DNA from 4 places in the Paenibacillus sp. CFBP 13594 genome. Region 3 is predicted to be linked to each of the others. Evidence: predicted binding sites of a transcription regulator. Region 3 holds the regulator's gene; each other region holds the start of a gene.
What was found. The regulator Rex, encoded in region 3, represses fermentation and respiration genes when NADH is low (regulators of the CRP and FNR family bind a similar motif). The targets are predictions, from matches to a motif close to TTGTGAAATATTTCACAA.
Positions count from the first base shown of each region.

Region 1: IFU39_RS21680 (cytochrome ubiquinol oxidase subunit I) is a predicted target of Rex. The motif match lies at 1,362-1,379, and genes of this name have one in related genera.
Region 2: IFU39_RS22345 (formate/nitrite transporter family protein) is a predicted target of Rex. The motif match lies at 1,157-1,174, and genes of this name have one in related genera.
Region 4: IFU39_RS02610 (L-lactate dehydrogenase) is a predicted target of Rex. The motif match lies at 1,253-1,270, and genes of this name have one in related genera.

Region 1 is NZ_JACYVQ010000007.1:4,625-6,835, reverse strand. Features, by position in the region: gene IFU39_RS21680 (cytochrome ubiquinol oxidase subunit I) at 1-1,240, opposite strand, end outside; gene IFU39_RS21675 (tetratricopeptide repeat protein) at 1,708-2,211, shown strand, end outside.
Region 2 is NZ_JACYVQ010000007.1:162,551-164,761, reverse strand. Features, by position in the region: gene IFU39_RS22345 (formate/nitrite transporter family protein) at 197-1,048, opposite strand; gene IFU39_RS22340 (FAD-dependent oxidoreductase) at 1,423-2,211, opposite strand, start outside.
Region 3 is NZ_JACYVQ010000001.1:182,873-185,083, reverse strand. Features, by position in the region: gene IFU39_RS01105 (amidohydrolase) at 1-692, opposite strand, end outside; gene IFU39_RS01100 (redox-sensing transcriptional repressor Rex) at 679-1,332, opposite strand; gene dinG (ATP-dependent DNA helicase DinG) at 1,551-2,211, opposite strand, start outside.
Region 4 is NZ_JACYVQ010000001.1:545,563-547,773, reverse strand. Features, by position in the region: gene IFU39_RS02615 (WD40/YVTN/BNR-like repeat-containing protein) at 1-1,007, opposite strand, end outside; gene IFU39_RS02610 (L-lactate dehydrogenase) at 1,343-2,211, shown strand, end outside.

The DNA.
Region 1 (2,211 bases), on a different contig from region 3:
TCATTCCTGCGGATACGTTCGGTGAGACCCCGGCCTCGGTGGTCATATAACCAAATACCGTCCATGGCTGTCTTCCAACCTCGGTCATGATCCAACCTGATGTATTGGCGATAAACGGCAGGGAGATGGCAAATACCATCAGACGCATAAACCACTTTCCAGCGACCTCCAGCTTCTTGCGCACAGCCAGAAACGTACCGTACAGAGCCAGCACAATCATCAAACCACCCGCTGCGATCATAATACGGAAACTCCAGAACGTTGTCCGTACCGGCGGGATGTAGTCCCCCGGTCCATACGTCTGCTGATACTCAGCATTCAGTTCCTTCATGCCTTTGACACTACCGGAGAACTTGCTGTAGGACAGGTAACTGAGCAATCCAGGGATTTTGATCTCACCCGTACTCTCCTGTTTATCCGGATCGATAAAAGCGACCACCGTCCATGGTGCCGGATCTTCTGTCGTTGTCCATGTGCCTTCACTGGCTGCCATCTTCATCGGCTGTGTCTCCACGAGATATTGAGCCTGGAAGTGTCCAGAGAAAGCTACACCAAATGAAGAAACAAGCGCGATAATGATCGCGATATTAAACGATTTGCGGAAGATCTCCACATCCTGCTTCTTCATTAATTTGTAGGCACTGATCCCGGTTACAACAAAGGCCCCTGTCATCAATGCCCCAAAAATCGTATGTGGGAACTCGACGAGCAACTGACCATTCGTGATGAGTGCAAAGAAATCATTCATCTCGGCTCGGCCGTTGTTAATCTCAAACCCGACCGGATGCTGCATAAATGAATTGGCTGCCAGAATCCACAGCGCGGACAGGAATGTGCCGACAAACACCAGCCAGATGCAGGCCAGGTGCACTTTTTTGGACAAACGATCCCATCCAAATATCCACAAACCAATAAATGTAGACTCCATAAAAAACGCCAGTAGCGCTTCAATAGCCAGTGGCGCACCGAACACGTCCCCGACAAATCGGGAGTACTCGGACCAGTTCATACCGAACTGAAACTCTTGCAAAATACCTGTGACTACCCCGACGGCAAAGTTAATCAGGAACAGCTTGCCCCAGAACTTCGCCATCGTTTTGTAGATTTCCTTACCCTTAACAACGTACAACGTCTCCATGATTGCAACCAACAGTACAAGACCGATGGATAGCGGGACAAAAAAGAAATGGAAAATCGTTGTAAGTGCATATTGGATACGCGATAACATAATCGGATCCATACCGTTACCCCTTCTTTCTGTTCACTTCGCAGTATGCGTATCTGGCATTGAAGCTGCACCTTCGCTGTCTGTCCGCCAAATACGTTGATGAACGTATTGTGCCAGATTCCCTATTTTATACATGTGATAATTATCACAATCTCCGTCTCCAGAGCAAAAAAAAGTGATCCTGGTCACACAAAAGATAAAAATCAGCCTATTGTAGTGCGAATTCAAATATCTTTTTTTCAGTATCGAGAACGTGGAATGAAGCCAAAATGGAGGATTGGAGCTTAGGGAAGCTCTATAATGGCTTGCCTACTTCATCTATTCATGGAAGATACTCATGTTTGGGACGGAATGCCCATATGTTAGTCTCAGGCATATCATGCGAAGTACCGTGAGGGCTTTACATATGAAGTGAAAGCATGAAGTACATGCAGAACGAATGACGCGCCATATTACAGTCAAGGTGAGGTGAACGATTCATGGAAAAACCTGCGCCATTACCAGGTGAAGACTCCGAAGTCAGCCTGAATAAGGCCAGTACAACACAGTCCCCGGTCCGATATGTTCTCTTCCCCCGCAAAGGGGGCTGGTCATCCTTTCCCTATCCCGATATTGCTGCACTGCTGTCGATCGAGGGAGAGGTCTACTACGTCAGCAGCCTGACGCAAACAGAAGATGTACCTCCAGCCATTACCGTCATCTCCCTCCCTGAAGCCGAGCAGCTATTGCTGAAACCTCGCACCGTAGCCGTAGTCGCCCATCCCTACTGGCTAATAGCTACGGCTTCGCTGGAGCCTGAGCTATGTATTGCCCTGCTCCCTGAGCCTGCTGGAAACGAAGCAGAATCTCCGCTATGGGAGAGCAGTATTTCCAAACTGGTCGGCATCGCCGATCTGGTCGGCACATCCTCCGAAACACGTTATATGAAGCTGCTTTTCCAAGGCGTACGTGCCATCTGGCTGGGCGGTGAAGACCCTGCACCT
Region 2 (2,211 bases), on a different contig from region 3:
TGGACCACTCCCGAAATTCGCCATGAACAGGTTTCGTTCCCCCGAACCTTGTCATGGCGAATTTATTTTGCGTTTAAACTCCAACAAAAAACCCCATACAAAAAAAACGATCCCGCCCTGCTCCATCACAGCATATTCGCCATGAACCGAGCAAGATCAGAATCGTCTTCACTTCTACATGAATATATATACCTCGCTACGCCTGCTTGCTCAACATCACTCTAGCCTCCGTCTCCACAGCTTCGATCAACCTTGCTGCCTCCGGTTTCACTTTCGGCTCAGCTTGGCGCAGGTACACCACCCAATAGGCTGCAGCTACAAACAGAGCACCACCAGTCAGATTCCCGAGCCATACCGGAATAAAATTCATCACATATTGGCCCCACGAATAATGCCCTTCAAAGATTGCCGCCGGGATGAGGAACATATTGGCCACAACGTGCTGGAATCCAATCGCCACAAATGCCATCGTTGGAAACCAAATGCCCAGTACCTTGCCACTCATCGTATCGGATGCATAAGATAGCCACACGGCCAGTGCCACCAGCCAGTTACAGCCGATGCCAGAGATGAAAGCTTGCAGGAAGCCGTCATGCAACTTATGCCCAGCCATATCCACCACTTTCGCCAGATATACACCCTCTCCGGTCAGGCCCAGCACATGTCCAAACGCGTACGCGACAAACAAAGCTCCAACAAAATTACCAATCGTCACTAAGGTTAGATTTTTCAACATGCTACCCACGGATAATTTTCTTGCAATCGTAGCAAGCGGAACTGCCATCATGTTACCTGTCAGCAGCTCGCCACCACCTATGAGCACCATGATTAGTCCAACCGGGAACACTGCCGCTCCAATCAGATTGACCAGACTCCCCCACTCAGCTGGCGCAGAAGCAATCACCCGGATATCCAGTAGAAAACCCAGCGCGATAAATGCACCTGCCATGAAACTAAGCACCAATACAGAAGACACCGGATATTGAGCCTTCTTCATGCCTGTTTGCGCCGTATATTGTGCAACCTCAAGAGGTGTTTTTGCTGCCATATCATCCATCCTCTCCTTCATTGTTCATCATTGGATAAAACCATCTGAAATTCATAAGTTATACGTTGAATGCCATATCTCAATTGTATCTTGGTACTGCATGAAACTTTGTGCAAATTATCACAATGTAATTTAAAAAGATACTTTAAGAGTGTCTTGGAATAGTTAAGTCAGCAAGAGTATATAAGGCCTTTTGATGCTAAAAAACCACAAAAAAAGACTGACGTTTAATCGCCAGTCTTCTTTTTGCTTATAATCGTCCGCCTTGTTTCGTATTCCTGGCAGTTATTGTACACCTTATATTTACAGATAAGCATGACTTATCTTTGTATGGCGTTTATCAAGATCGCTGTTAAACCATCTATTCTGCTTCCTTACACCATTGCTGGTGCTTTTACTTCTATTGGAGGCAGTGCTTGCAGACCCGCCGTGTTCAGGAAGTTCCATGGTTTGTTGTAATGTGGCTGGAAGAAAAAGTCGATGAAGGCCAGCTCATCTACGGTCATGTTATTTTGGATGCAGACCGAGATCGTATTAATCGATTGGGTCAGATCAACCTGAGACATCACCTGTGCTCCGACGATCCGACGAGTAGCCTGCTCATATACTACTTTGAGCAACAGTTTCTCAGCCGTTGGCATGAACTCCGGACGGTAGCTGTCTTCCAGTACGACAGATTCAACAATCAGACCTTCATCAGCAGCAGACGTTTCCGTCATCCCGGTACCCGCGATATTTTGCTCATAAATTTTGATACCCGATGTTCCTTGTGTACCCATATACGGTGTCGTAGGACGAACCAGGTTACGGGCCACGAGTGTACCCATCCGCACGGCGTTGGTTGCCAGTGGAATGTAAGATGCTTTGCCTGTTGGGTTGTAATGAATAGCACAGCTGTCACCCGCAGCGAAGACGTCTTTTTGACTCGTTTGCATATATTTATCCACGATGATTGCGCCGTTTGGCAGCATATCCACTTGGCCTTTGAGCAGCTCTGTATTTGGACGGAAACCAATACACAGAATAACCAGATCGGTTTCAAACTCTCCTTTGGACGTAATCACCTTGGTCACTTTGCCATTCTCTCCAGTAAACTTCTGTACTGTTTGACCAAGAGCCAGCTTGATGCCGCGTCCAGTCAACGTATCTTCGATCGCATCCGT
Region 3 (2,211 bases):
TAATCAGCCACGTTCTGCTCCACTTCACGAAGCGTTTCAGACATATGTGTATGGAGAGGAAGGTTCAGGTCGTTCGCGACCTGCACAAGCTTCTCTATGTAGTCAGGAGGGCATGTATATGGGGCGTGTGGCGAGATTACAGTTGTAATGCGACCATCTGCCTGTCCATTCCACTCACGTGCAAACGCTGCCGACTCCTCCAGTTTCCGCAGTTGCTCTTCTTCCGAGCACAGCCCGATTACACCACGTGCCAGTGCTGCTCTAACGCCGGATTGCTCCACAACTTTGGCAACTTGATCCATGTGATCGTACATGTCCAGGAAAGCTGTAGTTCCGCCTTTCAACATTTCAAGCACCGATAGCGAAGTTCCCCAATATACGTCTTGTGAAGTCATTTTCGCTTCCATCGGCCACATTTTTTCCTGCAACCATACTTGCAACGCAAGATCATCTCCGTGCCCTCTGAGCAACGACATTGCTGCATGACCATGCGTATTGATCAGACCCGGCAGGAAGAACAGTCCTTTTCCATCCACTTTGGTACAATTTTTGTCTCCATCCGGCAATGTCTCACCAATATGCACAATCTTGTCATCCTCGACAACCATGTATCCTTGAACCACGTTCCATGTTGTGCCGCCTTCATTAACGGCAAATTTGCCGTTGTGAATTACCCATCTATTTGTTGTCATCTTCCTCGTCGTCCTTTCCAGTCTCCAAGTAATAGGCCAAACTAAGCAGATCCGTTGTAAAGTCAGCATGGTGAATGCGGATATGCGGCGGTGTTTTTAGAATGGTTGGTGCAAAATTAAGAATCGCTTCGATTCCGGATTCAATAAGCTGATCGGCTACATTTTGGGCTTCCGTATCCGGAACCGTGATAATTCCGATGCGGATGTTTTCTGTTTTAACCGCTTCCGTCAATTCATTCATTGGTTTAACCGTCAAACTGTTAATTTGACTACCAATCTTCGGTCCATATGCATCAAATACAGCAACAATCTTCATGTTGTCTTTCAGATATGCGTTGTAGTTGGACAAGGCTTGACCGAGATTACCCGCTCCTACCAGAGCTACATTAATTTGCTGATCGATTTTGAGAATGTGACGAATTTTCTCGATCAAATAGGATACATCATACCCGATCCCTTTACGACCAAAATCACCGAAGTAAGCCAGGTCTTTACGAATTTGGGCCGGATTCAGATCCAGCCTCTGTCCAAGCTCTTGAGAAGAAACAGTAGCCACCTCACGCTGATGCAACTCGTTCAAATAACGCAAGTATACAGGCAGACGTCGTACCACCGCTTCCGAAATTTTATCCGATTTCATTCTTGCTCCCCCTTACCAAGGCCACGATAAAATAATAGATGAAAAGATGAGCATTCTGTATAAACTCAAAGATAAACATGACATTTTATACAGAATGCTCCTTGTAATTTAGGTTATAAGTTCTTACGTGCAACTGCTTTAATCGGATACGGAAATATCTAATAAAGTTTAACGCCAAACGATAGTGTCATGCAATGATATAACGAACAAAACAACCATTATTCTTGTTCATTAGCAGGTTTTTCCAACCACTCGGTAATTCGTGGAACCATCTGCTCCGTGAGCATATGCTCCATTTTGGGACCAGGCAAAGAATATAAAAAGAATTTACCATAGTACGCTTCAATCACCCGTGTATCATAAACAATGACAATTCCTCTGTCCTTCGCTGTACGCACCAACCGGCCAAATCCCTGCTTGAAACGAATGACCGCTTGCGGCACGGACAGTTTCATGAACGGATTTTTCTTCTGTTCCTGAAGCAACTCACTCTTGGCTTCCACCAACGGATGATTCGGTGGCTGGAAAGGCAGTCGCACAATAGCGAGACAGGTTAGCGCCTCTCCCGGGATATCTACACCCTCCCAGAAGCTGCTTGTACCCAGAAGTACCGTAGCTTTGGCATCTTGGAACCTGCGAGTCAGCTTAGAGCGGCTTCCACTGTCAACGCCTTGCCCAAGCAACGAGATGTCGTTACCAGATAGCGCCTCCTTCAGCGGATCATAGACCTGTCGCAACATCTTGTATGAAGTAAACAGAACCATCATGCGTCCACGCGTGGCAATTGCCGTCTCTGCAAGTGATTGCACCAGCATATTGACAAAGTGCGCATCACCCACACTGCCCTTCACACTCGGGAAATCACGCGGAATCACCAGA
Region 4 (2,211 bases), 360 kb from region 3:
GGACCCGTTTGTTTGTTTAAAGTGAAATTGGACAGCTTCCAGCTCTTTCCACCATCGGTGGTAAAGAATCCATTAAATGTCGTGCTCTCCCCTTGAGAACAGGACATTGACATCCAGGCTGATTGCACTTCACGTCCAAAAAATTGTGGTGAACTAACACTGAAATTACCACACCCGTTAAATTTGTTTCGATCAAAGAAGGATGGCCCAGTATTCCAGTTCTCTCCGCCGTCTGATGTTACATACAACTTCGGTGTGCCGAACTCCAGCGCTGTTAAGAAACCATGTTTTGGATCCGAGAAAGTCATCCCCGTGGTGTATCCACGTTTGGAAATCTCTTCTGCTTCCTGTTTGCCATCTTCATCACTGGATGACATCCGATTCCAGGTAATGCCACCGTCCTCGGTAAAGTAAAGTTTCTTATCCTGTTTACCAATAGCGGTATCGACCGTGGTGAGAATCCATCCTTTTTCAGGAGATACAAATGAGATCGCAGTCACTTTATCCGTCTTGGACAGAGAGGACAGGCTCCAAGTTACGCCCCCATTGTTGGTGCGAAGCACCATGGTATCTGTTCCACCCATACCTTCACGAACAATCCAACCATGTGCACGATCTACAAAATAAATGCTTTGTCCATATTTAGGGTTAGCCGGAAACTGTACATTTTCCGAAGGTGAAATATTGCTCCAGGTCTTTCCCTGATCCTGAGTGTAGTACAGGCGCAGCGCATTCCGCGTCACACCCCACGCCAATCCCCCGTTGTCATTGAGCAACTGAAAATCGGTTAATCGGGTCTGTATCTGGTACTTGGCCATATCTGCAGATTCTGTACTGTTTACAGGGGGAACAACAGTTAATGTCTGCCCTGTATTCCCGGCGTCCTCTTGCTGCTGCGGAGGTTCTGCTACCGGAGGTTGATCTGAGTCGGTGCATGCAGCGAGTAAGGCTGCTATACCTATAGACAGCAATGCTGTCTGCGCGATTTTGATCCATTGCGAACGCAAGTGGGTTCCACCTCTCTCATCCAATATACAGGCGCGCATGCCTGTCCTATGGCGTTATATTTACGATTCATCAGAATCCACTGCTCCTATTCTAACACAAACCTTATGTAAAAGGCTCATTGCCTACTCTTGGTTGGCCCGTTCCCTTTTTCCAACTCATACTCTGGGCTATAGGTCGTACATTTATTACCATTAATTTCATCCTAAACTGTTTTTCGACGGAATAATTAGTAAAAAGACATGAAATGTGAACTATTTTATAGACAACACTCGCTTTATATTCTCTGATCCCTTAATATGGATGGGAGTATAACCCAAAAGGAGTGGATATGAACATGACAAATAGTGCAGCATTGAAACCAAGTCGTGTCGTGATTGTAGGCATGGGTGCGGTGGGAACAACAACGGGATACACGCTAATGTTGAGACAGCGTTCGTCCGAGTTGGTATTTGTGGATGTGAATCATGATAAAGCAACCGGCGAAATGCTGGATATGAACCACGGTCTTCCGTTTACGGGTGGCGTGAAAGTATGGGCTGGCGATTATTCCGACTGCAAAGATGCAGATATCATTATTATTACAGCTGGTGCTTCCCAGAAGCCGGGCGAAACCCGGATTGATCTGCTGAAGAAAAATGCAAGCATTTTCAAAGATATTATAGAGCGTATTACTGAAGTGAATTCTCATGGTATTTTGCTGATTGCAACCAATCCTGTAGATATTTTGTCCTATACTTCATGGAAACAAAGCGGATGGCCTGCTTCCCGTGTCATCGGTTCAGGTACATTGCTCGATAGCGCACGTTTCCGTTACCTGATTGGTAAGAACAAAGGGATCGACCCGCGTAGTATTCACGCACACATTATTGGTGAGCATGGAGATTCCGAAGTACCGGTATGGAGCCTGGCTAACGTTGCAGGAACAGATCTGGAATTGGATGAAGAAACACAGCGGGATATTTTTGACCGCACCAAAAATGCAGCGTATGAGATTATTAATGCCAAAGGGGCAACTTCCTATGCAATCGCCCTTGCTCTGGACCGCATTGTAGCTGCAATTCTCGGCAACGAAGGCTCCGTTCTGAACGTATCCACTTACCTTGAAGACTATAATGGTGTATCGGATGTTTATCTGGGTGTTCCATGTGTTGTCGATCGCAACGGTGTGCGCGAGATTCTGCCTCTTCCGCTGAATGAATCCGA